Regions from separate parts of the Paenibacillus sp. F411 genome, predicted to be linked through region 2. Evidence: riboswitches for the same ligand, from Rfam matches in the RefSeq annotation. Region 2 holds a riboswitch; the other holds the start of a gene.
What was found. Region 2 has a riboswitch for FMN ahead of JJQ72_RS08815 (DMT family transporter). Riboswitches for the same ligand answer to the same signal wherever they lie in the genome.
Positions count from the first base shown of each region.

Region 1 (14,706 bases), on a different contig from region 2:
GTCACCCTCCAGACAGATATGAATATATTCGGGGTGCCGAAGTGACGGGGCAGCTTTTACCGACCCATCCCTCAAAATCATAAAATCCCAAGCCTCCTCCTGATGATCTCGTTCCGTACAAGCCGTGTGGTGGATAATAAAGCCTTCGAAATTCATAGGAGCCCTCCATTTCCTCTGACTTGCCACAGTATATGAGACAGAGGGTCAGGGCGTATGGATACCTGTCACTATGAAGTAATTAAAAAGCCTCCTTATCCGAAGACAAGCAGGCAAAAAAAGATGGCAGCAATAAATCCGATGATGTCCGAGAACAAGCCGACCTTCAAGGCATACCGGCCCTTTCGGATCCCGACCGCGCCAAAATATACAGTGAGTACATATAGCGTTGTATCCGTGCTGCCCTGAATGGTGGAGGCAATCCGGCCGATGATGGAGTCCGGCCCGTAGACATGGATCAGCTCGGTCGTATAGGCCAGGGAGCCCGTTCCGGTCAGCGGGCGAAGCAGACCCAATGGCATGATTTCCGGCGGTACGCCAAGACCCAGCAGAAACGGGCCCATCCAGGAGGTCATGGCCTCCAGCGCGCCGGAAGCGCGGAACACACTAATGGCCACCATCATACCGACAAGATGCGGGATGATGGATATGGCGGTCGAGAAGCCGTCCTTGGCACCATCCACGAAGGTTTCATAGACCGGTACCCTGCGGGCGAAAGCGAACAATGGGATAAAGGCAATCACGACCGGAATCATCCAGACAGAGATGAGATACATCAGCTCTAGCACGGGGCGTCACCCTCTTTCGGGGTATGAGGCCAGGCCGGAGGCTTTTTCTTTTTCGATTGTGAGATGAGCCGATGCCTGCACCAGCGGTCAGCCATAATTGCCGCCAGCGTAGCGACCGCTGTCGCCATCAGCGTCGTGCCCACAATTTCAGCGGGGTTAGCGGAATGATAATTCATCCTTATCGCGATTAGCGTCGTCGGAATCAAGGTGATGCTCGCGGTGTTCAATGCCAGCAAGGTGCACATAGCCGGGGAGGCCTGCTCCTTGTCCGGATTCAGCTTCTGCAGCTCCTGCATGGCCTTGATTCCCATTGGTGTTGCCGCATTGCCGAGGCCAAACAGATTTGCGCTCATATTAGATAGAATGTAGCCGAAGGCTGGATGATTTTTCGGGATGTCAGGAAATAAATACCTTACTACCGGTCCCATTAACCGGGCGATCTTCGCCAGGAGGCCCGAATCCTCTGCCAGCCTCATTAATCCCAGCCAAAACACCATAATACTGATCAAGCCGAAGGATACGGTTACGCCAGTCTGAGCTCCATCGAAGACGGCTTTGGTAACGTCCTCGATGTTCCCGTTCACGGCGGAAAAGATAAATCCGATCAAGATCATTCCCATCCAGATGACATTTATCATCCTAGTTCCCCCTTTCGGACATGATCCTTCTTTAATCTCCCAAGAACTTGCGGAGCACAATCCCTGCAGACCTTAAGAAGCCTTGCTTCTCTGTTTGGTGCCAGGTTTCGCGTGCATGCTCCTCATTCTGCTGCTCTTTTGGAATCAAGCTGCCTTCTTCATACACCGGCACCCGTCCGATCACTTCACCATGCAGCGACAGCTCGATATACCCTCTCCTCCCGAACGACAGATCCGGCTCCACCGCTTTGTGCAGGACGAGCTTGTTCTTGACAAGCGCCTGCTCTGCCGGCAGCAGTGCATAGGCAAAGCGGTTCCCGGCTTTCAGCGGCTGTCCTTGAACCGCTTGGCCCTCCTGAATCAGCTGATGCAGCTGAAAATGCTCAAAGCCGTAATCCAGCAGCTTGCCGTGATCATTCCAGTCGTTCCCATCATTAAGGGTGACAACGGCCAGCTGCTGTCCGTTTCTCGTGGCCGAGCTGACAAGGCAGCGTAATGCTTTTTTCGTATAGCCGGTCTTGACGCCGTCAGCACCTTCATACAGATGCAGCATTTTATTTTTGTTGCTCCATTTATAATCCCAGCTCTCATTCGGGTTAGGCGCCTTCTTGACCTCGGTCTTGACGATCTCGGCGAAATCCGGATTGTGCAGCGCGTAAGCCGTAAGCTTGGCCATATCGTTAGCCGTTGAATAATGCTCATCATGGTCGAGTCCATGTGGATTCATAAAATGGGACCCCGTCATCCCCAGCTCAGCCGCCTTCTCGTTCATAAGCAGCACAAAGCCCTCCTCTGAGCCGCCGACATGCTCTGCGATAGCCGTAGCTGCATCATTGCCTGACCTCAGCATTAACCCGTACAGCATATGCTCCAGCAGCATCTCCTCACCAAGCTTTAGAAATAATGAGGAGCCTTCTTTGCCGAAAGCATTCTTGCTCACCTTCACCTGGGATTTCAAATCTCCATGCTCAATCGCGACGATTGCCGTCATGATTTTGGTCAGACTGGCGACACGCATCCTTTTGTTGCCTTCTTTACTGTACAGCAGCCTGCCGGAGCTGACGTCAATCAGTGCTGCCGATTCCGCGTAATTACCCGGTGGAGATGGCATTGCGAGTTGCTGCTCTACACGCTCGGCATGCACAGTCATAGCCAGACTGAACGGGAAAGGCAAGCCTGCAGGTCCGAGCAGGAGCAGCATTCCGAGAAGCCATGTGGAAGCCAGTCTAAGCTGCAAGTTACGTTTTATTTTCATGGGAATCCTCCGCTAAAGTGATATGTTGTACAAGTATATGCGGGACAGGCTGCAGGTATGTCCTTATGCTCACCAAACACAAAAAAGAGGCTATCCCAAAAGATCTAGGGTCTTGCGGGATGGCCTCGTTTGTTGTTGCGAGCTGCTCCGCGTACCTATCGTTCCTCCCCTCGCTGCTGCCCCCAAATTTCTTTGAATGATTCTAGCAAGGAAGAAATTCGGGGGCAAAGGCGACCGCTGCCGCGGGTCCGGAATCGTTTCGTCCTCTCCGCTGCTTCGTGCATGGATCAGCTTTATCTCTACATGGATTTAGAAGACGACATTCCATCCAATCCCCTTGTTGCTCAAGAAGGCGGCAATAGACCAAAAATCAGAAATGGCGATGCAGGGATAACCTCCCCAACATCGCCATTTCTTCATTACTGGCCTAATTTTTCATAAAGAGAACTGTCTCGTCATTCAAAAAATTACTTCGGGGACAGCCCCTTCGCTGTAGCTGGGCTCGGCTTAATGGGAATGGCCGTTACCGTTCTGGGAACCAGAAGCATCCTTCGCGGTTTCATTCCCCTGATTGCTGCTTTGGAACATGGACTGAATCTGCTCCAGCAGGTAAGGCGTCGAGTCAATAATACGCTCGAACAGATGCGTCTGGTTGTCCAGCGGAACGATGTGAACGCCATCCTTGCCGACTACGAGAAACGCAATCGGCCGGATCGATACGCCGCCGCCGCTGCCGCCGCCAAAAGGCAGTGTCGCCTTTCCGCCGTTCTGTGTCCCGCCGTTCGGTGAACCGTCGGAACTGGAATTATAATCACTGCCGCCTGCAGCGAAGCCGAAGGCAACCTTGCTGATCGGAAGAATTACCGTACCGTCCGGTGTATTGACTGGATCTCCGACAATGGTGTTCACATCGACCATTGCTTTAATATTTTCCATCGCGGTCTGCATCAAGCCTTGAATCGGGTGATCGGACATGATCATTACTCCTTTACGCTGTTTTGATATAGCCTTAAGTAGGTCCTGCTGTTTATCATCCCCTAAAGCAAACAGACTATGTAATGCCGATTCCTGCCGGCTCAAGGACGATGCCGATGTTTCATGGCCTCAAGCTTGATCCAGCTCTCGCTGCAGGGTGCTTTTCCAGGTCCGAAGTCCGCCTTCCACTCTCCACACCCGAATCCACAGCGCAAGCCCCGCCTTCACCAGGGCATATACCTTTACGCGCAGATCAACATCCAGAGCACTTGACAGCTGCGGCGGCCCGTTAAAATCCGGAATAATAAACAGCTCCGGCTTGCCATGCAGCTTCACATGATACGACAGCCAGCCAAGGATCATATGCTTAATTCCCCACAGAGCTCCTGAAGCGGTGGCCGTTTGGGCTGCATCATCGAGGGCAAGGCTTGTAGACCAGAACACGGAAGACACGTTGAAGATCCGAACCGACCTCAGCATCCATGTCTTGAACCCGTCCGTAGCCTGAAGCAGCTTCTTCATATCCTGAAAGGCCAGAAGGGAGCGTGCATCGGGATCGGATTTACCCGACGGATCGATCCATTTCCCGAAGAAGCGTGAAGGTGGCTGCTGCTCCTCTACCACTTCCTCTTTGAAGGAATGCAGAGGCAGCTCCAGCGTCTTCTTGAATAAGCCGTATAAAGAATGAATATGAATGACCATGGAGTACTGACGGGCTGCCAGCTTGATCCGAATCCCCAGCTTTACGGTCGAACCCAGCACAAGGCAGGCACACACCAGCAGCAATCCTCCTACAATTAAGCCACCAACAACCCATGCATTCATATCATGCCCTCCAGCACCAGATTCTTACTGCCTGTCTTTTCTCTGGGTTAGTATGGCAATTACGAAAGAAATCATACGGCATGTCAAAAAGCCCGGGAAGCCCGGGCTCTAGGTAGTCCACATTATGAATTGACGTCATCCAAAGTAAGCTGCTGCTCATCCAGCTTGTCAAACAGCATTTGGGTTTCCTCTTCCAGGCTGTCGCCATCGCCCTCAAACTGTGAAGGCTCCGGCAAATCCTGAATGCTGCCCAGGCCAAAATAATCAAGAAAAGCCTTGGTCGTTCCATACAGGATCGGTCGGCCGATGGCCTCTGCGCGCCCCACTTCAACGATTAGACCCTTGTTGGACAAGGTCTGGATGGCTCGCTCTGCCTTAACCCCGCGGATCTCTTCGATCTCCACTCGGGTAATGGGCTGCCGGTAGGCCACAATTGCCAGAGTCTCGAGTGCGGCCTGAGATAACGAGGATCTGGAAGGCGAATATGCCAGCCGCTCGAAATACTCGGCATGCTCTGCCCGCGTCGCCAGCTTGTAGCTGCCTGCAATCCGTACAATTTGAAGGCCTCGCCCTCCCGCTTCGCAATCCGCCTTCAGCTCTTCCAGCGCATCGGTAATCCGTTTTGCCGACTGCTCGGTAATTTCGGCCAGCTGCTTCACGGACAGCCCTTCTTCTCCCGAGAGAAACAAAAGGCCTTCAATAAGTGATTTCAGCTTCGGTAAATCCATCAAACTTGACTTCCCCTCTCCACTCCATCACGATGTCATCAAACAGCTTCTCCTGAAAAGCGAAAATCTGCTTCATCTTCATTAGTTCCAGTATCGCCAGAAACGTAACCACAATCTCATGGCGCACCATGTCCTCATGGAGCAGCCTGGAGAACAGAACCCGGCCTCCCGGCCCTTGAGATGCAAGAACGTTTACTACTTCCCGAATCCGGTCCTTGACCGAGATTTCATCCCGCTGGATGCGGGCATAGGAGGTGCGCTTAACTGCCTTGCTCAAGGCTCGCTGAAAGGCAGCAATCAGATCCGAGGCATGCAGCCCCTGGACGGGATTCTCCTCGGCGATCGGCATATACGGCGACAGATCCTCCGGCTCTTTGGAATAAATCAGACTGCGCTCCCATTCCTTCTCGTGCAGATGCTGGGCAATGCCCTTATACTTTCGATATTCAATCAGCCGCTGCACCAGCTCTGCACGGGGATCAAAATCATCCTCCATGTCCATATCAAAGTCATCCATTTCGATGACCGGCGGCTTGGGCAGCAGCATTTTGCTCTTGATCGACAGCAGTGTGGCAGCCATCACCAAAAATTCACTCGTAATTTCCAGCTCCAGCTCCTTCATGCTCTGCAGATACGTCATGTACTGTTCCGTGATCTCACTGACGGGGATATTCTGGATATCGATTTCCGCTTGATCAATCAAATGCAGCAGCAGATCCAGCGGTCCTTCGAAGGTCTCCAGCTTGTACAATACGGTCACAATCCATCCTCCCGCCACAAAAAAATAAAATGCAGTGCCCTGTAAAAGAGCACTACATTAAATAAGCACTATTTTAGCTGTTTCGTCAAGTTCGCCATTTCAATTGCGGCCATTGCAGAATCCCAGCCCTTGTTCCCGGCCTTCGTGCCTGCCCGCTCAATGGCCTGCTCGATGTTCTCTGTCGTTACAACACCGAAAATGGTCGGTACGCCGGTCTTCAGGTTGATCGCGGAAACTCCCTTGGCTACCTCGTTGCACACGTAATCATAGTGTGTAGTAGAGCCGCGAATGACCGTCCCAAGCGTAATGATGGCATCGTATTTGCCGCTTTCCGCCATTTTTTGGGCGATCAGAGGAATTTCAAAGGCTCCCGGTACCCAAGCCACATCTGTTTCTTCCTCCTTCACACCGTGGCGCTTCAGTGCATCCAGCGCACCGCCCAGCAGCTTGCTCGTAATAAATTCATTAAAGCGCCCAACCACGATGCCGTAACGCAGTCCCTCGGAGACGAGATTTCCTTCAAATACATTTGCCATGAATATCAACCTTTCTTTATATGAATTTTATATGAATTAAAAGAGTAAACATCAGCTGGTGCTTTCACAATTGCGGTTCTGTCGTGGATCAGCGGTTCTGGTCCTCATTCTGCTCAATATCATCAAAGATCAGCATATGACCCAGCTTCATCTGCTTCGTATGAAGATAACTGGTGTTATCCTCATTCTCCGGCATCTGAATCGGGACCCGCTCCACGACCTCCAGCCCATAGCCCTCCAGGCCTTTAATTTTGCGGGGATTGTTGGTCAGCAGTCGGATCTGGCGAATCCCTAAATCCTTCAGGATCTGTGCGCCAATGCCGTAATCGCGCAAATCAGCGGGAAAGCCCAGCTTGAGATTGGCATCGACGGTGTCCAGCCCTTCCTCCTGCAGCTTGTAGGCCTTCAGCTTATTAATCAAGCCGATGCCCCGGCCCTCCTGCCGCATATACAGCAGCACGCCATTGCCCGCTTCATGGATCTGCCGGAGTGCAGCTTCAAACTGCGGACCGCAGTCACAGCGGTGGGAGTGAAACACATCCCCTGTGAGACATTCGGAGTGCACCCGGACCAGAACCGGCTTCTCTCCGTCAATCTCGCCCTTCACGAGAGCTACATGCTCTTTATGATCCACGTCATTACTGTAAGCTACGGCCTGAAACACACCATAATCTGTCGGCATGCGTACTGAAACCTCTCGATTCACTAGCTTCTCGGTTGCATTGCGATACTGGATCATATCCTTGATGCTGATCAGCTTCAGGTCAAATTTACGGGCGATTTCGACCAGATCAGGCAGCCTCGCCATACTTCCATCTTCCTTGATAATCTCACAAATAACGCCTGCCGGGTAGGACCCGCACATCCGGGCCAAGTCGACAGCGGCCTCAGTATGCCCCGCGCGGCGCAGCACCCCGCCCTGCTTCGCAATCAGTGGAAACATATGCCCCGGCCGGCGAAAATGGAAAGGTCCGGCTGTGGGATCCATGATACCTTGTACCGTCATGGAGCGCTCCATGGCTGAAATCCCGGTCGTCGTCTGAACATGATCGATGGAAACCGTGAAGGCCGTACCGTGAAAATCTGTATTCTGCGCCACCATCGGTTTAAGGTCCAGCTCCTGGGCCCGCTCCGCCGTCATGGGCATACAGACCAAGCCCCGGCCTTCGCGAATCATGAAATTGATGACCTCAGGTGTCGCTTTTTCTGCCAGCGCTACAAAATCCCCTTCATTCTCCCGGTCTTCATCATCGACGACGATGACGACCTTACCATTCATCAAATCCTCCATCGCTTCGGCAATGGAGTGGAACTGAAACGGCTCTTGCATGTCAACCCTCCTCCTTCTTGTGTGCTTTTGTATCTCATGCGAATCCGTGTTCCGCCAAATAATCCATGCTGACAGAGCTAGATTTGCTTTTGTGATGACCTGATGTACGAGATCCGTAATGAAGCAGGTGATCTACGTATTTGCCCAGAATGTCATTCTCAATATTGACGGAATCTCCGCCCTTCTTTAAAGCCAGCACCGTCTCCTCAAGCGTATGGGGAATAATGGATACCGTAAAGCTGCTCTCGGTCGTATCCACCACCGTAAGACTGATTCCGTCCAGGGTTACGGAGCCCTGTGGAATAATATATCTGAACATATCCCGATCCTGAGGAACGATTTCATACATTACCGCATTCTGATCCGGCTTCACCCGGGAGATTACACCCGTGCCGTCCACATGACCCTGAACAATATGTCCGCCGAAACGGCTTCCCGCAGCCATTGCCCGCTCCAGGTTCACTTTACTGCCGGCCTGCAGCACTCGCAGATTCGTATGGCGGTAAGTCTGCGGCATAACATCCACTGTAAATAACCCGTTCTCTATGGAGGTCGCTGTCAGACAGACGCCATTTACGGCGACACTGTCGCCGAGCTTCAGATCATCCATAATCCGGGAAGCCGATATAGCAAGCACCATAGCCTCACCGTTCCGGCCAATGCGCCGCATTTCTCCAATCTCCTCAATAAGGCCTGTAAACATGGATCAACCCTCCTTATCGCTGTTTTTTTCCTGTCCGTCAAGGAGTTCCCTTCTCCACACCGGCTTGCCGGAAATCATAATATTATCCTCCAGCTGCTCCATGCTTAAATCCTCCAGGACGACCGCCTCGCTCATCTGCTCGACGCCTCCGAACATGAAGCTGGAGGGTGCTCCCAGGCCTCCCGCAATTTTGGGAGCAATAAACAGAATGATCCGGTCTACCAGCTCCTCCTCCAGCATCGAGCCGTTCAGCGTGCCCCCGCCCTCCAGCAGAATAGAGGCTATTTCTCGCTGTCCCAGCTGCTTCATTGCTGATGTCATATCGACACGCGGTCCCGCTCCGCAGTAGATAATCTCGGCCCCCAGCTCTTGCAGGGCCTTGGCTTTGTCCTCATCACTCTGCTCGGTTGTCAGAATCAGCACTTGTGAGATTCCATCCTGCAGCAGCTTGCTGTCCATAGGAATTCGCAGCTTCGAGTCCACCACAATCCGAATAGGATGAATACCTGGCACGGGCAGACGGGTGGTCAGCTGCGGATTGTCGGCAATCACGGTGGATACGCCCACCATAATTCCTTGATGCCGGTGCCTTAGCGTATGCACTCTGGTCCGGGATGCAGCATTTGAGATCCATTTGCTGTCGCCGGTCTTGGAAGCGATCTTGCCGTCCAGGGTGCTCGCTGTCTTTAAGGTAACATAAGGCATACCGGTCGTAATATATTTGATAAAAGCCTCATTCAAGCTCACAGCGCGCGCCTCCAGGACGCCCGTCTCCACCTGAATCCCTGCTGCCTGAAGCATTTGGATTCCTCGTCCTGCAACCTGAGGATTCGGATCCTGCATCGCAATCACCACGCGGGAAACACCTTCGGCAATCAGACGTTCACTGCAGGGCGGCGTCTTGCCATAATGGCTGCACGGCTCCAGTGTAACGTAGACCGTACTGCCTGCAGCAAGCTCCCCTGCCATATTGAGCGCATGCACCTCGGCATGAGGCGTTCCTCGCTCCAGATGAGTACCTACACCAGCCAGCCGGCCTTGATTCACGACAACACAGCCCACGACAGGGTTGATTCCGGTCTGTCCCTGCGCTTTGTCTGCCAAATCCAGGGCAAGAGCCATATAGTATTCATCGTTCATCACTTGCATTGCCCACTCACCCACTTTGAAATGATCTAGCTGTTACAAAATGAACCTTTAAGAATACAAAAAGCCCTGAGTCTGGGGTTTATCCAGATCAGGGCATGTTTAATGGGAGTACACCAAAAATCATTCCGGTGACAAACAGCTCAAAGCAACGCAAAGAAAAGCAGAGAAAGGCAATCATGCCCTCCGGCAAGTCTTGTATCGTTATCTTTGTGAAATTTGACACACAGGAAAGCAATGATTTCTCAGTGAGGCACAGCACAAATAAAGTGCTATGCGCTCTTCTCCTTCTCCCATCCAGACTATACTGTCGGTCCCGGATTTGCACCAGGTCCACCGGCTCTACGAAGTAGAGACGGGTCACGGACTGAGTTCGAAGAGACATCTGCACAGCGTGCACTCTCCGTCCATCACCGCCGGTAGGGAATTTCACCCTGCCCCGAAGGATATGATATTCAGCTATACTTTGCAACCTATGAAGTCATGTTACCATATTTAAAATTAATAAAGCAACAATGAGGCGAAAAGCGCTTAGCAAGGATCAGCCCAAAAAAAGCCCTCTCAGACACATACTGCCTGAGAGGGCTGCTTCCTTGCTAATTGTTTCTACGCTTCCCAAACCTTGACTTCCTTCATCTTGTCGCCAGGCTTCACATTGTTAACATGCTCCATACCGCTGGTTACTTTACCAAAAACAGTGTGCACGCCGTCCAGGTGAGGCTGCGGGGAATAGACGATGAAGAACTGGCTGCCGCCGGTGTTGCGTCCCGCGTGTGCCATGGACAGTACACCCGTCTCATGCTTCGTAGTGTTGGTAGCTGTTTCACAGTTAATGGTGTAGCCAGGACCGCCCGTGCCGTTGCCTACAGGGCAGCCGCCTTGAGCCACAAAGCCCGGAATTACACGGTGAAAGCTCAGTCCGTTATAAAAGCCGCTGTTCGCCAGCTTCTCAAAATTTGCTACTGTGTTTGGCGCTTCCTCCGGCAGAAAATCAATTTCCACCATGCCGCCGTTTTCGAGTTCGATGGTTCCTTTTTTCATTCCAATCACGTCCCTTTACGGTATGATAGCCGCTCATCAAGCGGCCTCAGCACTGCTCTCAAAGACTCACGTTGTCCATTGTATCGTATAATTCTCCCAAAGGAAAGGAGGCCCGGCTTGGCCTGCGCCTTAGGGGCCTCCTTCATCCCAGAAATGCATTGGTTATGCTAATTACTTCAGGACACTTTCCTTGCTGATGCGCTCAGGCACCACGTCCAGGTGAACGATGTCCTCCAGGCTTTCGCGGCGGACCACAAGATCACTTTGGCCGTCCTTCACGAATACGACCGCCGGCTTACGGATCCGGTTGTAGTTGCTGGCCATGGAATAGTTATAAGCACCTGTGCAGGCTACAGCCAGCAGATCACCGGACTCCACCTTCGGCAGATCCAGATCCCAGATCAGCATATCTCCACTCTCACAGCATTTACCGGCGATGGATACCGTCTCTTCCACCTTGTCGTTCGCGCGGTTCGCGAGAATGGCTTCATAACGGGATTCGTACAGAGCCGGACGCGGGTTGTCTGTCATGCCGCCGTCTACGGCTACATATTTCCGAACCCCTGGAATGTCCTTGCTCGTGCCAACCGTGTACAGTGTTGTACCTGCGTCGCCTACGATACTGCGGCCTGGCTCGACCCAGATTTCAGGCAGCTCTTCGGCGATACCTGCAAAGTGATTCTTCACCGCATCAGTAATGGCCTTCACATATTGGGACACCTGCAACGGAGTATCGCCTTCCACGTAGCGGATACCGAAGCCGCCGCCCAGGTTGACGACAGTAAAGGTTACGCCCAGCTGTTCCTTTACCGAAGCCGCAAATTCAGCCACACGCTGAACTGCCATCTGGAAACCTTCCACCTCAAAAATCTGGGAGCCGATATGGGAATGCAGCCCCAGCAGCTCCAGATTGTCTTGCTGCGAAGCCAGCTTCACAGCCGTGAAGGCAGAGCCGTTACCAATATCAAAGCCGAACTTGGAGTCTGTCTGGCCGGTCGAGATATATTCATGCGTGTGAGCCTCAACGCCTGGGGTTACGCGCAGCAAAATTTTAACCTGAACCTGCTTCTCAGCGGCAATCGCCTGAAGCATGTGCAGCTCCACCTCATTGTCGACAACAAAGCAGCCGATCTTGGCGTCCAGCGCCATCTCGATCTCTTCGATCGTCTTGTTGTTGCCATGGAAGTGAATACGCTCTGCTGGGAAGCCCGCCTGCAGCGCTGTGTACAGCTCGCCGTCGGATACAACATCCAGGGACATGCCTTCCTCTTCTGCCAGACGGCACATCGCCATAACGCAGAACGCCTTGCTGGCATATGCCACCTGGAATTTCAAGCCGGACGCCTTAAAAGCTTCGATATATTCTCTTGCCCGGTCTCTGACCGCTTGCTCATCCACAATATAAAGAGGGGTGCCATACTGGGCTTTCAGCTCTGAAGTGTCACAGCCCCCGATTTCAAGATGTCCATTCTCATTGATTGTGCTAGTACCGTGTAGAAACATGCCTGCAATTCCTCCGATCAATATTTTAAAAATGGGTAATCGAGTAATTCTACACAGTATAGCAGACAAGACCCTCAAAAAGAAATGGATTATTACACAGAACGTTTGTATTGATTAAGTTTGATTGCCCGGCTTCATCTCAGGACCCATCTTGCTGTTGTCCCTCGTTTTGTTGATGGACGGGCGTTTTCTGGAATACAGCAGCGGCTTGCGGAGCAATACCTCGCCCATAGCCTTTGCACTAAAAGGAATAAACGGCCACAGGTAGGAGGAGTTATACGAGCGATGTGTAGTCAACAGCACAATGAGCAGCGTCGTCCCCGCGACAAAGCCCTTTACACCGAACAGCGCCACCGCAATCAGCAGCACCAAACGGACAGCACGGTTGGCAAGCCCCAGCTCATAGCTCGGTGTCGCAAACATTCCGATCGCGGCCACAGCCATATACAGAATAACCTCATTGACGAAGAATCCGGTTTTGACCGCAATGTCTCCAATCAGGATGGCAGCAATCAGGCCCATGGCTGAGGCCAGCGGCGTCGGTGTATGCACCGCGGCCAGCCGCAGCAGATCCACACCAAACTCAATGATCAGAAACTGCATAATGATCGGCAGCTTTGCATTCTCCTGCGGACCGAGAATCTCGAGAAAAGGCGGCTTGAGCTCGGGATGGACGACCAGCAGCATCCAAAGCGGGAGCAGAAACATGGAGGCCAGTATTCCGCCAAAGCGAATCCAGCGCAAATACGTTCCCATAAACGGCGTCTGCCGGTTCTCTTCGGCATGCTGACATAAATCAAAGAACGTGGTCGGCATGATCATCACGCTGGGCGATGTATCCACCATAACCACGACCCGTCCCTCCAGCAAATGAGAGGCGACTACATCGGGTCTTTCCGAGTATCTGACGAGCGGATAGGGATGCCAGCCGCGGTTGACGATGGCCTCCTCCAGCTGCTTGTCCGCCAGCGGAAGTCCTTCCAGGTCCAGCTTGTTAATCTTGTCGCGGATGGCTTCCACCTGAACCTGATCGACGATATCATCCACAAAAACAATGGCAACATCCGTCTGTGTCCGCCGTCCGACCTTCATAATCTCACAGTTCAGTCCCGGGTCACGCACCCGCCTGCGGATCAGGTTGATGTTCGTGAGCAGGGTTTCGGTGAAGCCGTCGCGCGCTCCGCGGACGACACGCTCCACCTCCGGCTCTGCCGGACTACGCGACGGATAGCTGCGGGTATCCAGGATAATCGCCCGGTTCTCGCCTTCTATAAAGATGGCACTTTGGCCTACCAAAGCCTCGTTGATCGCCTCGCTCAGCTTCAGCGTGTCAGCTACCTGAACGAACGGAATATACTGGTTCTTGATCGCTTGGACCGGATGAGACTTTAAATCCTGGGTGTCCAGCAGGGTCAGCCGGTTCAGGATCAATGTCGTCACGTCACTGTTAATCAGGCCATTGACGAACAAGATCGCGGTGCTTCGGCCTCCGATGACCATTTCCCGCAGCACGATGTCAAAGGAGCGGTTCAGACCGACAATATCCTCCAGAGCGCTCTTTAAATCCTTCAGCCTGACGGGGATTTCATCCTTTCCCAGCCAGTATTCTACCGATTCCTCTGTATTGGCCGAGGTTTCGGCATCTCTTTTTTCCAGATGGGCCTTCTCCTTCATTTCTTTCATGACGCTTGGCGGAACCGGGGGAACCTCTTCTCTGCCGAATCCGGTCGATTTGTCTTCCATTTCTTCCATCGTCATTCTCCTCCTTGATGGGGATGGGCTAAGGCCTGTAAATAAACCAGTCAAACAGTGAGCCTGCGACCTTTCCGGCTACCATCGCCATGAGCAGGCCGAATAAATACCCTGTCATCTTCAGCCTTTTGGCGAGAATCGGCAGGACATTCAGCACCTCCGTCAGCGCCGCAGCCAGCAGTCCGATAAAGATGCCGCACCATAATCCGATCAAAGTGCTGGTAATCCGTCCCAACGGAATACTCCAATGCCAGAAATCCGCCAGTGTTCCGATCAGCGAGCCGCCGATCAGTGCACCCTCGTACCAGTGAACCCGGTGATAGGTGCGCGTTAACTGAGCCAGCCTCGGAATAATATCCAGCACGATGATCAGGGCGATCACTCCGCCTCCCACGGCAACGCCGCCGGCAACGCCAAGCAGAATAGACAGTGCATCATGAAGCTTGAGCATTACCGCCGTCTCCCTGACGAAGGCCCAATATGCGTTGTGCGGCTGCGATATTCCTCGGCTACGACAAACTGGTCGAGATTTTCTTGATACAGAAACATTTCCACTTCCAGCGGGGTCGGCTCTTCATTCCATTTTTTCTTGAACAGATGGTTAAAAAAAACGGTCATCCCGAAGCCAATCCCGAGCGAATATGCCGTCTGAAACAGATACGGATGCTCATCCCGCTCCCCGGTGACCATCTCCACAATCCGAACCTGCACCTCCAGCATGTTCACATC
Region 1 covers NZ_JAGFIP010000013.1:45,695-60,400, forward strand. The annotation lists gene JJQ72_RS13880 (peptidoglycan recognition protein family protein) at 1-156, opposite strand, end outside; gene JJQ72_RS13885 (spore maturation protein) at 252-773, opposite strand; gene JJQ72_RS13890 (nucleoside recognition domain-containing protein) at 779-1,423, opposite strand; gene JJQ72_RS13895 (D-alanyl-D-alanine carboxypeptidase family protein) at 1,455-2,573, opposite strand; gene ytfJ (GerW family sporulation protein) at 3,186-3,653, opposite strand; gene JJQ72_RS13905 (DUF2953 domain-containing protein) at 3,783-4,478, opposite strand; gene scpB (SMC-Scp complex subunit ScpB) at 4,601-5,206, opposite strand; gene JJQ72_RS13915 (segregation and condensation protein A) at 5,175-5,966, opposite strand; gene ribH (6,7-dimethyl-8-ribityllumazine synthase) at 6,035-6,502, opposite strand; gene JJQ72_RS13925 (bifunctional 3,4-dihydroxy-2-butanone-4-phosphate synthase/GTP cyclohydrolase II) at 6,591-7,832, opposite strand; gene ribE (riboflavin synthase) at 7,867-8,535, opposite strand; gene ribD (bifunctional diaminohydroxyphosphoribosylaminopyrimidine deaminase/5-amino-6-(5-phosphoribosylamino)uracil reductase RibD) at 8,539-9,684, opposite strand; FMN riboswitch at 9,963-10,132, opposite strand; gene JJQ72_RS13940 (peptidylprolyl isomerase) at 10,288-10,722, opposite strand; gene lysA (diaminopimelate decarboxylase) at 10,894-12,225, opposite strand; gene JJQ72_RS13950 (spore germination protein) at 12,340-13,968, opposite strand; gene JJQ72_RS13955 (stage V sporulation protein AB) at 14,006-14,428, opposite strand; gene JJQ72_RS13960 (stage V sporulation protein AA) at 14,428-14,706, opposite strand, start outside.
Region 1: another riboswitch for FMN. It lies ahead of ribD (bifunctional diaminohydroxyphosphoribosylaminopyrimidine deaminase/5-amino-6-(5-phosphoribosylamino)uracil reductase RibD); the one in region 2 lies ahead of JJQ72_RS08815 (DMT family transporter).

Region 2 (14,706 bases):
TGGAGCCTGTTCAAAGCCTCCGGAGGCTGTCCAAAGCTGGCAGCATCGCTGGAATGGCTTCTTAGCCTGTAAGCAGAAGGGAGAGTGCTATGTGTTTATATCTGTTGTAATGGCGGTTTATAACGGAGAGGCGTATCTGGAGGAAGCCGTGCATAGTGTGCTGGGGCAGACGTACCCGCACTTTGAGCTTATTGTGGTGAACGACGGCTCAAGCGACCGGACTGCGGACATCTTGAGCTCCATTCAGGACCCGCGGCTGAGGGTCATTTCGGTTGAAGTCAATCAGGGTGCTGCACGCTGTCTCAATCTGGGCATTGCGAATGCTGCCGGGGACTGGATTGCCATTCATGATGCCGATGATCTCAGCGATCGCAACCGGCTTGCAGAGCAGGCAGCCTATTTGCAGGCCCATCCCGGCTGCATCGGCGTGGGCTCTCTTATTATGGGTCGCATGGGAGATGAAGCTGTGATTACGCCGGAGATTGAATCGTACAATATCATTCGAGATCCGCAGGATATCTATGCGACCCGGCATTTCACCTGTTATTTATGCCACGGGTCTGTGACCTTCTCGAAGCAGGCGTTCTATGCGGCTGGCCAGTACAATCCGAACTACCGCATATCGTATGATTATGATCTGTGGCTGCGGATGTTTGAAATCTCACCGATAGAGAAGGTTCCGAAGGTGCTCTATCACTATCGTCTCCGCGATGATTCGCTCGGCAAGACAAACATGACGGAGACGATCAAGGAATTGATGACCATCTCCTCTCATTCTATCTCGCGTCAGCAATCCACATCCCGAAAACAGGCACCCCTCCTGACCATTATCGGCTCCAGAAAAGGATGTCTGTTCTACAAGCGACATGTTGCCGGTGCCTTCCCGAGAATCCGGTTTGTCATTGTCCATACCCCCCGGGATTACAGAAAGCTGCAGGTGCTGCGCCGCAGAGGACAGCTGCGAACCGCCGTACTGCTGAACAATCCGCTAAACCAGGAATGGTATCCCCGTCTTCAATCACGAAGCCGCCGTAGCTGTGCTATGTTCAAAATCTGGAACGATACCTACTAGCGTGAGATGCCGAAGGCTTCAGCCTCCGGCTTTCCAGCGGGACGCATTCTCCGCATAGATGATCTCCATCACCCGCCCCGCCGGAACCTGGAGGCTCCAGGCGGGATAGTCTTTTTTGAAGCGCGACATGTCTGTAATGTACCACTTATGATCCCCTTTACGGGGCTGATCCACGTAGCTGTAAGAGAGCTTCTTGCCTGTAATTTGAGTGATGAGCTCTATAGACTCCAGGATGGATACGTTGGACTCTCGGCCCCCGCCGAGATTGTATACCCGCCCGCCTCTGCGGGGGTTTTGAAAGCATTCATGGAACGCCGCGACCACGTCGCTGGCATGAATAATATCTCGAACCTGCTTGCCCTCATATCCAAAAATGGTGTACGGCACGTCCGTCACCGCGCATTTCATCAAATAATTCAAAAAGCCGTGCAGCTGGACACCCGACTGTCTGGAGCCGCTAAGCACACCTCCACGGAAGCATACGGTTCTCATATTGAAATATTGTCCGTACTCCTGTACGAGAAGATCTGCTGCCAGCTTGGAGGCACCGAATAAAGAATGCATGCAGTGATCCACAGACATGCTCTCATCAATGCCCTTGTAACAGGCATGGGCAGGCTCAAGCTCCCAGCGGCTGGCCAGCTCTACAAGAGGAAGGCTGTTCGGCCGATCTCCATATACTTTGTTGGTGGATGTAAAGATAAAAACCGCGTCTTCACAATGTGTCCGCGTCATTTCTAGCAGATTCAGGGTGCCTGTCGCATTAATATGGAAATCCGTCAACGGCTCCCGTGCCGCCCAGTCATGTGAGGGCTGAGCAGCAGTGTGGATAATGAGCTGAATGTCCTTCCCGTGCCTGGTGAAAATCTCATCCAGCTCTGCGGTATTGCGAATATCGGTGTCGTAGTGAATGTAGGAGGACCCGTGCTTCTCCTTCAGCTGCTCCACATTGTCCCTCGTTGTGCCCTCCGAGCCAAACAGCGTCTGGCGCATATTGTTGTCCAGCCCGACCACGACATATCCTTTCTCCGCGTAAAACGCTGCCGCCTCACTGCCGATTAAGCCCGCCGAACCGGTGACCATGACTACCGGCATGCTCTCACCTCCATATAGATCGTGCCTCCCTTGGCGACCGGTTTCTACGTCTGCTTACCGGATCAGCTTCAGCACATCCTCGGGATTGACACGAAAGTCAAGCGATGCCTCCTCCGGCTCGCTGACCATTCGATGATAGTCAAGGCCCATGTGAGCACTGATCATTTCGTAATAAGAGGGCGTATAATTGGAAGCAAATAACTCAATAATTCGTGTGCCTGGCCGGCAGAACACCGTATTCGTCAAGCCGGCTCCGTGCGGCGCTACGATGAAGGCGGCTTCCACAAACAGCTGTACCTGCTCGGCATGACGCAGATGCTCCAGCTGAACGACCTTAAAGCCGAGAGTGGATAAAGCCTCTGTCAGCTCCGGCTCGTTGACGACTTTGCGGTAGACAGCATGCCTGCGGCTGATATAAAGATACCTCCCTTTTCCTGCAGTTCCGAGGTGGTCCAGCTCGGAAGGGATAAATACGCTGCGTAAATAATGACAAGCCCATTTCGGGATGGATACCGGGATCACGTAGGGCTGCACATTGAATTGATACCTTGTGATGGGTGAGGTTACAACAAGCCGCTTCACCTGCAGGTGAAGCCGGGCATCGAGTATTTGATGAGGAGAAATGTTCACCGCCGCCAGCGTTTCTTTATGGAAAGCGTGAAGAGTGGTCCGGTTCATAATATAGGTATCCACTGGAATGCCGCTCTGCTCCAGCAAGTAAAGCCGGGGCAGCACATCAAGCATCCAGTGAAAATAGTTGCCGGGAGAGGCGGAGCACAGATAAGCCGCCGTTCTCCCGAGAAACCTTGCGGGCTTCTCTCTCCATTGCTGCAGCATCTGTATTCTTCGAACCGGCTTCAGATGCTCTCCCTGAAAGGTAAAGGAAATATCCTGCAGCAGCTGGAAGCGCTTTGTCAGCACAAGCATACCGTCTTTGCAAATCCGTCCATAGGGCAGCACGGCTGCAAAGGATGATGAATCGTCCTCCGCGAAGCTCAGCTCACGATAGATCGGCCTTGACCGTCTGGTGCGGTAGGCAGCATGAAGATAGGCCCGGGTCGTTGAGACAAACCATCTGGGATTGCGTCTGCGAACAGTGATGTGAGTCACCCCCAGCTCAGACATTGTTGCTTTCAGGTGCACGCAGGCACGTTCCCTTATGTGTATGGGTACCGGGAGTGAAATAAAACTACTTTGTTGACCCTTCTTACAAAAACCTATGTTTTACGGCAGCTTCATCACCTCTTCGTAACGGTTCAGCGCCCCCTCCAGCTCCTCCATCCGCACAAAGCGGGCAGCACGGTATACTTCTTTTCCTTCATAAAACACCAGAACGACCGGGGAAGTCAGCGCCATAAAGGCGGACGCGACCTCCGGAGCATGCTCCATATAGGCGTAGATGCCGGTAATATGCTCCCGCGGCTCCAGCATTGCAGCTACCTTGCTCTGCACGGCCTCGCAAACCCCGCAATGCTGCGTCTTGAGCACGAGCACCACCAGCGGCTGGCTGGCAAGTGTGGTGTGAATGTCTTCCAGTGTAAATAGCTCCTTCATCAGGCAAGTCTCCTTTATACATAAGGGCAGCCTTACACCTCCACCCCTTGACGGATGGGCTGACAGGCTGCCCCTTGTTTAGTTGGCTGTTTTCTTGAGCTGGCTGTGGACCAGCTCACTATAAAATCCTTTTTGCTCCAGCAGCTCCTCATGACAGCCCTGTTCCAGCAAACGACCGTCCTGAAGCACCAGAATCCGGTCTGCTTGGCGGATCGTATTCAGCCGGTGTGCAATGACAAAGCTGGTCCGGCCCTTCATCAGGCGCTGCAGCCCTTCCTGAATCTTGATCTCGGTCACGGTATCAATACTGCTCGTCGCTTCATCCAGCACCAGGATGGACGGGTTCGCCAGGATCGCGCGGGCGATCGCCAGCAGCTGCTTCTGTCCCTGACTGATGCCGCTGCCACCATGCTTCAGCACCTTGTCATAGCCGTCATTCATCCGCATGATAAAGGAATGCGCATTGGCCAGCTTGGCCGCCTCCTCCACCTCTTCGTCGGTGGCCTGAAGCCGCCCGTAGCGGATATTTTCCCGAATCGTCCCTTCGAACAGGAAGGAATCCTGGAGCACGAATGCCATATGAGATCGCAGGCTCTCGCGCTGAATGGTCGACAGATCCCGTCCATCCAGTAAAATCTGTCCCTGATTCGGATCATAAAATCGGGACAAGAGCTGGATCAGCGTCGTCTTTCCCGCGCCTGTCGGCCCGACCAGTGCAATCATCTCCCCAGGCTTCGCCTCAAACGTAATTCCATCCAGCGTATCGCCGTCTTCTTCATAGGAGAAGGACACGTTCTGGAAGGAGACGCTGCCTTCTACCCGCTCCAGCTTCACCGCCTGGCCCTCATCCCTGGACTCCACCTCTTCATCCAGCACCTCGAACACGCGCTCTGCGCCTGCCATTGCGGACAAGAGGGTATTCCACTGGTTCGCCAAATCATTCAGCGGCCGGGTAAACTGTCTGGCATAGCTTTCGAATATGACAATCACGCCGATCGTAATATAGCCCTTGATAGCCATAATTCCGCCGATGCCGGCTACGATGGCGAAGCTTAAATTGTTCAAGCCGTTCATCAGCTTCGGAATAAAGCCGGAAATCGTCTGTGCCCAGAAGCCGGACATGCGAATCTTCGTATTGCGCTCCCGGAACTCCCGCAGCACCCGCTTCTCTTGCGAGAACGCCTTGATGACGCGTTGGCCGGACAAGGTTTCTTCAATGTAGCCGTTCAGCTCGCCCAGGTTGCGCTGCCGCTCCTTGAACAGCGGCCCGGTGCGCCGGGTAATCCAGCGAAGCCCGGCTGCCATGAGCGGCACGACCGTAAAGGTGAGCAGTGTCAGCAACGGACTGAGCCACAGCATCACCGTAACCGTACCCGCCAGCGTCAGTACACTGGAGAAGATCTGGATCGCGGAGCTATTTAGGGTAGAGCTCACATTCTCGATATCATTGGTCAGGCGGCTCATAATTTCTCCCTGCTGCCGCTTGCCATAGAACGGAATGGGCAGCCGGTGCAGATGGGTGAACAGATCGGTTCGCATGCGGTATACCGTCTCCTGGGCGATGCCGATCATCCAGATGTTATGCAGCCAGGTCGTGATCGCCTGCAGGATAAACACGACGCCCAGCCCGATCAGAAAATAGATCCAGGTCCAGTCATCCGCGCTGCTGGCGCTGCCCGCCGATTCCAGAAATTGATCGACCGCGGTACCGAGCAGAAATGGGCCTAGTAGCCCTAAGCCGGAGCTGAGCAGCACCATGAGCAATACAACGGCAAGCTTGCCCTTCCGCTTCGCCAGATAAGACCAGATCCGCTTCAGCGTCCCCTGCCAGTTACGGGTGCGGACCTTGTTCTTCCCCGTGAATATGCCTTTGCCCTCCCCCAGCTCAAACCGGGGTCTCGGCTGACGGAATGGTTCAATGAAGGCTCTGAACATGCGCGGTTTCCTCCTCATGCTGGGATTCATAGATTCGGCGGTACAGTGCAGAATCGTTCATCAGCTCTTCATGCTCGCCGCAGGCGATCAGGCGCCCTTCATCCAGCAGCAGAATCTGGTCTGCCGACACGGTAGAGCTGATTTTTTGCGTAATTAAAAAGGTCGTGCACGAAATCTCCTTCAGCGCTTGCAGCAGCGCCGACTCTGTCTTGACATCCAGCGCACTGGTACTGTCATCCAGGATGAGAATCGCCGGCTTGCGGACCAGTGCCCGGGCAATCGACAAGCGCTGCTTCTGACCGCCGGAGAGGTTCACGCCCCGCTGTCCCAGCATCGTGTCATATCTCTTCGGCAGGCGAAGAATCGTCTCATGAATCTGGGCCTGCTTCGCCGCCTCCATAATGTCCTCCAGGCTGGCATCCTGACGTCCCCAGGCGATATTATCTCTCACGGTACCGGAAAATAACAGCACCTCCTGCGGCACATAGCCAATGCTGGCGCGAAGGCTGTCCGGCGCGTAGCTATGGGCTGCCTGTCCGTCAATTAGCACCGTGCCCTTATGCTCCTGATAGAGCTGCGGAATGAGCTGGACGAGCGAGGATTTGCCGGCTCCGGTAGCTCCCATAATCGCAATCCGCTCCCCCGGTGCCGCGCGGAAAGAGATCTCCTCCAGCACCGTAATATCGCTGCCCGGGTAGCTGAAGCCTACGTGATTGAATTCAACGTCGCCCGCAATAACCGGAATATCAGGCTGCTTGGACAATCCAGCGCGGACCCCATCTTGCTTCCCAGAACCCTCCAAGGAAGCATCCTCTGTCTCCAGTACTTCCTGAATCCGGAGCGCGGAGGCTCTTGCCCGGGATAGTACCATTACCAGCCCTGACAGCATCGACATCGCCCCGATACAGCGGAGAGAGTAATTGAGCACGGCGACGACCTCCCCGATGGACGCATTGCCAGTCGTAATGTCACGCCGCCCGAACCAGAGCACCGCGATAATTGCGGTATTCATCACGATCAGAATGAACGGCATTGTCCGTTCAGTCATGCGCAGTGTGGATACGGTGCGCTGCATCAGCTGCTCTGAAGAGGAGGCGAACCGGCGGATTTCATGTCCCATGCGCACGAAGACGCGGATGAGCCGAATGCCGGTCAGATTCTCCTGAATGACGCCGTTCACGGCATCCAGACGCTGCTGAACCCGCCTGAAGGAAACCGCAGCTTTCTTCATCACCCAGGCGATAAAGATCGATAGCATCGGCACCGTCAGCGCCAGCCACAATCCGAGCTGAACATCAATGACCAGCGCCATAATAATGCTTCCCGAGACGACGAGCGGAACGCGGGTCATAAACCGCAGTCCCATGAACACCGTATCCTGAATCTGTGTCACATCGCCGGTCAGCCGGGTGATCAGGGAGGAGGTGGCGAACTTGTTAAACACTGCGTACGAGAAAGACTGCACCTTGTCGTACAGCCTGTCACGCATGTCATACCCCAGCCCCTGACTTGCATGTGCGGCGAAAAAAGAGCTCGCGATACCGGCAGCAAACGCGATTACCGCGGTTGACGCCAGCACCGCCAGCCAAGTCCAGACAACGGTCAAATTCTTCTCCTGAATGCCTTCATCAATGATCTTGGAGATGATCAGCGGCTGCGACAGCTCGACGGCAAGCTCGATGATCATCATGAGCAGTGCCGCCAGGGCAGCCACCCGATACTTGTTCAAAAACGTAAAAACGATACCCATGTCCATTCCTCCGCCGCGAGAGTCCTTCTGTTGCTATGTATTGGGAAGGCTCCGATGATATCAACTGACTGCTTCTCCACTTCCGCACAAAACCGGGCTCCCTGCCGATGAGCAGGAGCCCCGCTTGTAGATGATATGTCTATTATAACGTATTTCAGCCTGCGGATGTTTGCCGCTCCAAACTTCTTCAGCTGCTCCGGAATGCTCCATATGTCCTACGCCGCTTCGGCATCCTTAATGCTGCTTCTGCTTCTCCCGCTTCTCCTCCTGCTCATACCGGTCCCGGTGCTCCTCCTTCATCCTGATATAATCAGGATCACTCTTTGCTTCAAACCATTTCTTTTTGAAAATCGCCGCCGCTTCTGCCTTGATCTTGTCGTTCTGGTAAGGCAGAATGGCCCCGTCCTCCTTGGAATATTTCCGTCCGCCTTTATGGTTCGTGTATCTGCGGGCCCTTGTATAGCCCATCTGCAGAAATTTTCTGGCCATATCCATACCGACGAAATCGCCTTCATCTTTATAATTCAGAAACATTTCGTATATCTTTTCCGAGGATTGACTTGCGATTTCCGGGGTCTTGAACCGCCAGTGGGGCAAAATCTCACCCTTGTACGGCTCGACGAGCAGGACCCCCTGCTCTCCCCGTCCGACCGTGTACAGCTCCGGCTGCTGACGAAGGTCCAGCTGCTTGTAATCCAGGGAGTAATCAAATTCCTTCATCTTCCTCACTCCTTCGGGATTGTTGTACCTTATCTTTACCCGAAAAAGCCGCCCGAATAACGAGGAGCACCGGCATGTGCCGCGGCTTCTCGTTATCCGGGCGGAGAGCCGGCAGATCTCAGCATATATAAAAAAGACGGCCAGAATCTCTCTGCACCGCCTTGCCGTTAGTCTGCTGCTGCCCCTACCCTGCCGCTTCCGCCGCAATGCCATCTCCCTTGCCATGTACGTCCGGGAGGGTCCGCATGACCCGGTTCCGGCCGGCCTGCTTCGCCTCATAAAGTGCAATATCGCTCAGCTTGTACAGCTTGTCGATAGACATCCTATCCTTCATATGCACCGTGACCACTCCGATACTGAGCGCAAACGGAATTCCAGAACCATGCCGGGAATCCTCGGCTGCCTGCCGGATCGCCTCGGCTACCACATCAGAGGCTCGCTCGTCGGCAAAGGGCAGCAGCACCGCGAACTCATCACCGCCATAGCGTCCCAGCAGATCTCCCGGCTCCAGTGCTGCCTGAACCAGACCGGCATACTCCTGCAGCACCCGATCGCCCATATCATGGCCATAGGTGTCGTTAATGTCCTTGAACTCATCTACATCCATAAGCATAAAGGAAACCGGTGCCCCTTTCCTGCGGCACTGCTCCAGCGCCAGACGCGCTTCGGTAATGAAGGTTCTGCGGTTGCGCACACCGGTCAGATCATCATAGCTGGCCAGCCGCAGCAGCTCGGCATCGGCTCGCTCCTTGGACAACAGCACAAAGCTGGTGTTACCCATAAATAAGAGCAGAAACAGAAGCAGGAAGGCGAGCGGCTGGAACACATTCGGCTCATACAGTGACGTCGGCCCATCTGTTGTCCAAGCCACAATGCCCCTTACGAAGGTTCCTCCTGCGATCAGGATGCTCGTGAAGGCGGTGATCTTCATTAAGAGAGAAGCACGAGCGCGGCGCAGCATCTTGACTGCTGGCAGTATAAAGTACAGGGACAGCCCGAAGGAGGCAGCAACGATCCGGTATTTCTCCATGCCCGTCCCCAGTGCAACCGAATAAAACAGTATCAGGCACCCGGCGGTCAGCATGATATACATGGCCCGGGTACGTCGGTCAAAGGCATCCACCAGCCGCAGCAGCGCTGCTGCCTCGCATGCAGCTGCCATGAACAACAGCGTGTTAGCCGCATATACCGTCAGGAGGTCAGGGGCTTCATTGCGAAACATGGCGAGCATCCATCCGCCTGCCTGCAGCATCTTTGCCGCATAAAAAGCATTAACCGCCCGGTCCCTGTCATGCCCCCGGCGGTATGCCCAAATTAACAATATGGTAAACACATGCCCTGTGACGAGGCAGATGAATACAGTGTTCATATCCAGATTCAGATTCATATGCATCAATCCAGTCATTACGAGATTCAGTCTTTCGATTAAATTCGATAGCTGCAGCGCCAATTCCTCTTTTAAATTACATTTTTTTCAATGAAAATCGACAAAAAAAGACTGCAGGACACAGATCTGAAATCTTGCAGATGCAGTCTTGTTAAGATTGGCAAGGTCACAGCCCTTTAGGATGCTGTTCAGGCGCTGGCCTGCCTATAGGGTGACGGCTGCTGCTCGGCTGCCGCAGCGTGATTCGACTGCCTGGAGCGCAGATACAGACTTAGCCAGATGAGCACGAAGCCCAGCGTTTGTGCAAGCGTGATTGTTTCCTGGAAGACCATCCAGTTGATCAGTACACCGACCATAGGAAAGCTCAGCTCGGCAAGGGTCGCAGCGGACGCTTTCGTTGTCGTCAGGCCCTTGTAATAGATCATCAGGCTCAGCAGTCCCGGCAGCAGCGCTTGACCCGCCAGATTCAGCATGACAGCTGTACCTTCCGCCGTTCCGGCTGCCGGAAGATTCCAGGCTGCGCCCTCGCTCCAGGAGATCATGGAAAGCAGTGGAAGCGCCAGCACGAACCTGAGCGAGGTTACGGTTTCGTATTTGATCTTGCCGACCATCATCCGCCCCATGACCGTGGAGCCGCCCCACAGAGCAGCGGCTCCCAGAGACATCAGGCTCCCGGCCTGAAGATATTGTCCCCAGTTCCCTCCCGGAAACGACAGGCCGAAGGTCAGCATATAGGTTCCAGCAAGCGCAATGCCCAGCAGCCAGCCAAAATGGCGCGGCAGCCGCTCCTTCAGCAGCAGGCTGGCGAGAATGATAGCAAACAGCGGCTGAAGCTTTTGCAGCAGCAGCACAGCATTCAGATTGCCGCTCGACAACCCCGCCGTAAACAGAATGGTGGCGAGCGCCGAGCCGCCCCAAGAAATGAACAATAGCGCCCCCGCATGCTTCCAGCTCAAAGAGAGCAGCTCTGCCCGGTTACGCCAGAGAATGGGCACCGCGATCAGCGAGATGAGCAGATGCTCCAGCATCACAATCTGCGCCGAGGTCATGTAGTTCAATAACGTCACCCGAAACAGGGGGTTAATCCCCCAGAGCGCGGCTCCCAGAGCGACGAGCCAGAAGCCGCCTCCTGCGTGAAGCCGAGAGTAATTCCTTCCATCTGCATGGAGATTGGAGCTTGTGCCTGCACGTGCCATCATTGACTTCTCCTATCCTCGAATACGGAGTCTTACCGCAAGAAAGCCCCCGGCTGTCCATTCCATCCTGGAATCGAGAGCTCGGGGGCTGACCAAACAAGCCTGCTCACGCCGTTCAAAAAACCGCGCAGCACACCTGTGATTGATCTTCTCCCATCCGGACTTTACCGTCGGCCCTGGAATTCCACCAGGTCAGTCGCTGTATAAACCATACAGCGAGTCGCGGGCTTATGCATGAATGCCTTAAGAGATTCATGCCATCACCGCCGGTCAGGAATTTCACCCTACCCCGAAGATCCATATTCAAATTTATATTTGTAATGTCATCTATATCATCTGATTATACACCAGTTTATAATAAGTTACTATACTTTTGTATGTTTAAAATGCACTTTCGCTGTTTTCCCGCCATTCGTTAAGGAAGCAGCCCCGGCTTTCTCAGACCGGGGCTGCTATTTCATGACCAGATTCAGTTCTTGGACTCCAGTGTCTCCAAATACTCTGAAATCTGATTCGGCGTCTTGGCATACTTGCTGTGCAGATGTGCCAGCTTCACGCCATTTTGATACACGAGCAGGCTTGGAATGCCGCGCACTTCATTATGGCTCGCCACATCCTCCAGCTGCTCCACATCCAGGGCATAAAACTCCTTGTCGGGATGCTTGCTTACGATGTCAGGCATAAATTTGTCCAGCGTCTTGCAATCCGGACACCAGGTGGCGTCATATTTAATGACCGTCAGCCCTTCGCGGTTAATCAGATCCTCATATTGCTGCTTGCTTTGAATTCGATCCATGCTCTGCATCCTCCTTCAGCTCATCGTCTAACCTCTCCGGCCGGTCTCGGCACATGAGATGTATTATATCATACCCGGCAGCGGTGCGCCGGATTAAAGGGTGATGATCTGGTAGTCGGCAGCAACCAGCTCGGCGATGCTTGGATGTCCGTCGCGCTCTCCCATGGAGGCCAGACCGGACTGCTTCACATCCTCATTTACGCCAAATGCGTTCGAGCAGTATTCGCAGACGCCTGCGATCAGACCCTGGTTCTTCACGGCATTGTAGACCGGATTGTAGTCACTTGCCGGATCCTCAAATTTCTTCACCCACACAGTACCTGCTCCGTCAAAAATAACCTTGACCTCATGGCCCGCCTCATTCAGCTCCATAGCATACAGCAGAGCGTGAAGCGCACGGCCCAGCTCATTCTCTGACGAGTGAACAATAATCGCAAACTTTTTCATTCTGCAGCCTCTCCTTTTGGGGGTAAGATTATATATTTAATTTGTTCTTCAACACTTCTTTGCTTTGAAGACCAACCATTTTATCCACAAGCTCTCCATCTTTAAAAAGAAGCAGTGTCGGAATACTCATAATTTCGTATTTGGACGCAAGCTCCGGCTCCTGATCGACATTCACCTTCGCAATGGTAGCCTGATCCAGCTCCGTGGACAGCTCCTCGATGATCGGAATCTGGATTTTGCACGGTCCGCACCAAGGTGCCCAGAAGTCAACCAGTGTGACCCCCTGATCAATTTGCTCTTGAAACGTGGATTGCGTTAAAGTAACGGCTCCCATGTTGTTCACTCCTTTTCTGTAAGTTGAACTCATTGTAGACCATCTCCTCTCCCTAGTTCTGTAATGTAACTTACAAAAGAAAAGAAACCTATAAAAAGTTATAGGTTTCTCCGGATGTCGCATGCTTATTTGCTTTTGCAGCCTAGCTCCAGACAGCTTCTTGACGCCGCTTGATATACCGCAATGCTCTTGCGGCCCGTCTCCAGCATGCCGTCCCTAACCAGCTCATTCAGCACAACCGTGACAGCCTCGCGCGTGGCGCCGATCATATTCGCGATCTCCTGGTGCGTCAGGGCGAGATCGATTTTGACCGGGTCTTCCTTGCCGATGCCGAACTTCTCGGACAGCTTCAGAAGCAGGTGCAGCACCCGTTCCCGCAAATCGCCAAATGCCAGCTTCTCCAGCATCTCATCCCGCTCCCGAAGGAGGGTGCTGAATTCAGCCAGCAGCTTCATAGCCAGCTCCGGCCTTTTGGATAAGAAGGCCTCAAACTGCTCGCGTGGAATAGAACAGATCATCGTCTCTTCCAATGTTTCTATATAAATGCCGCCGGTTCCGAACGAAAAGGTGTCGATCTCGCCAAACATATTGCCCTTGCCCAGAATGCCTGCCGTGAACTGCTTGCCTTCGAGGCTGATCTTGTAAAGCCGAAGCTTGCCCTGCTTAATGAAAAACAGTCCGTCGCGGTTCGTATCCGGCGTCTGGATCAATGTGCCCTTAGGCAGCGCATCAAAATGAGTCATCGGCGCGATCTGGTCCAGCTCCTGCAAATCCTGCTCAGCCAGCGCCTCAAAAATGCTGACCTTTGATAAATACCATAACTTGTTATCCATCTCCCGCCTCCTCTTGTTTCGTGGATTTCAAGCTGCCAAGCCTCTTAAGATCCAATATATTATAAAACACGGGATGACAAAAGCGGAAATTCCAGCTTCATGCTCTTTCGGAAATACAGACGTCCAATCCAGCGGACACTTCATCACGCCTTGACAGTATACCAACCGGTATGGTTACATGTAAACATTATACCGATCGGTTTATAACTAGAGGAGGCTTACTATGATTATGCTCTCAAGAGCTGCACAAGCTATATGGCTGAAGCTGCTAAAATCCCCTTTATGGCTGGCGGCAGGCTTTGTCATCATGTGGAGCTCCGGGTTTATCGGAGCGAGATTGGGTACGGATGAAGCTGGTTCCATGACGATCTTGATGTGGCGGTTTATTATAGCGGCTGTTGTGCTGGGTGCATGGTGGGGCTGGCGGCATCGAACGAGGCTAACGCTCCGAACGGTCATTACGCAAGGCCTGCTCGGCCTGTTTGCCCAAGGAGCGTATTTGTATTGTGTATTTCTATCCATTGAAATGGGCGTATCTGCCGGTACGTCCAATCTCATTACTATCCTTCAGCCCATTGCAGCGGCTGCGCTGGTCGGCCCTGTTTTGAAGGAGCCCACCTCCTTGAAGCAATGGGGCGGACTGGCGCTTGGACTGCTTGGGGTGCTGCTCGTGGTATTCGAGGATCTTGGCGTGCGTTCCGAGGCTCCGCTGTGGGCCTATGTGTTATCCTTCCTGGCTATGATCAGTCTCGTGGGCGCGACGCTGTACGAGAAAGCACGACCTTCCACTGTCAGACTGGCAGATACCCTGTTCATCCAGACCGTCATCAGCGCCGTGCTGTTCTCGTGGATGGGTGCTGCCTCCGGACAGGCGTCTCCGCCAGTGTCGGCTGATTTCTGGCTGGCGGCTGCCTGGCTCGCCGGCTTCTCGACCGTGGGAGGCTACGGCTTTTACTGGCTGAATCTAAAAGCTGGAAGTGTGACCCGGGTGAGCAGCCTGCTCTACCTGACCCCTCCCGTAACTATGCTGTGGTCGTTTCTGATGTTTGGAGACAAGATCGGTATCCTTACCGTAGCAGGAATGTTAATCTGTGTATGGAGTGTCACCGCCATTGGCAGTCCGCGAAAGCGACAAAACAGACACATCACCCATGTGAATGAAATGGAGAGTGAGCGACATGAATAACAATACCTCTTTGACTCCCGCCGCCCAAAAAATCCTCGATACCGCATCCCGACTGTTCTACTGGCGAGGCATTCATGCCGTGGGTGTCGAGAGCATCGCGAGCGAGGCTGGCGTAACCAAGAAAACCCTGTACGACCGATTTGGCTCCAAGGACCAGCTGATCGTTGCTTATTTGAAGGAGCGTGACCGCAAGTGGAAGGAGCATCTGATACCCTATCTGGACGCCGTAGAGCAAGGGCAGCCCATTGATAAGATCCTGGCCGTGTTCGATGCGCTGGAGAGCTGGCTCCATTCACAGAACCAGCGGGGATGTGCCTTTATCAATGCCTTGGCCGAGCTGGATGAGCTGCATCCGGGACGTGCAGTTATAATAGAAGAAAAAAAATGGCTGAAGGAGCTGT
Region 2 covers NZ_JAGFIP010000006.1:137,644-152,349, forward strand. The annotation lists gene JJQ72_RS08770 (glycosyltransferase family 2 protein) at 1-72, shown strand, start outside; gene JJQ72_RS08775 (glycosyltransferase family 2 protein) at 92-1,072, shown strand; gene JJQ72_RS08780 (NAD-dependent epimerase/dehydratase family protein) at 1,091-2,167, opposite strand; gene JJQ72_RS08785 (glycosyltransferase family 61 protein) at 2,222-3,310, opposite strand; gene JJQ72_RS08790 (YbbN family protein) at 3,392-3,721, opposite strand; gene JJQ72_RS08795 (ABC transporter ATP-binding protein) at 3,800-5,656, opposite strand; gene JJQ72_RS08800 (ABC transporter ATP-binding protein) at 5,637-7,406, opposite strand; gene JJQ72_RS08805 (DUF4385 domain-containing protein) at 7,641-8,126, opposite strand; gene JJQ72_RS08810 (GGDEF domain-containing protein) at 8,311-9,513, opposite strand; gene JJQ72_RS08815 (DMT family transporter) at 9,702-10,709, opposite strand; FMN riboswitch at 10,851-11,010, opposite strand; gene JJQ72_RS08820 (thioredoxin family protein) at 11,179-11,505, opposite strand; gene JJQ72_RS08825 (DsrE family protein) at 11,599-11,952, opposite strand; gene trxA (thioredoxin) at 11,981-12,286, opposite strand; gene JJQ72_RS08835 (Crp/Fnr family transcriptional regulator) at 12,412-13,119, opposite strand; gene JJQ72_RS08840 (DMT family transporter) at 13,343-14,305, shown strand; gene JJQ72_RS08845 (TetR/AcrR family transcriptional regulator) at 14,298-14,706, shown strand, end outside.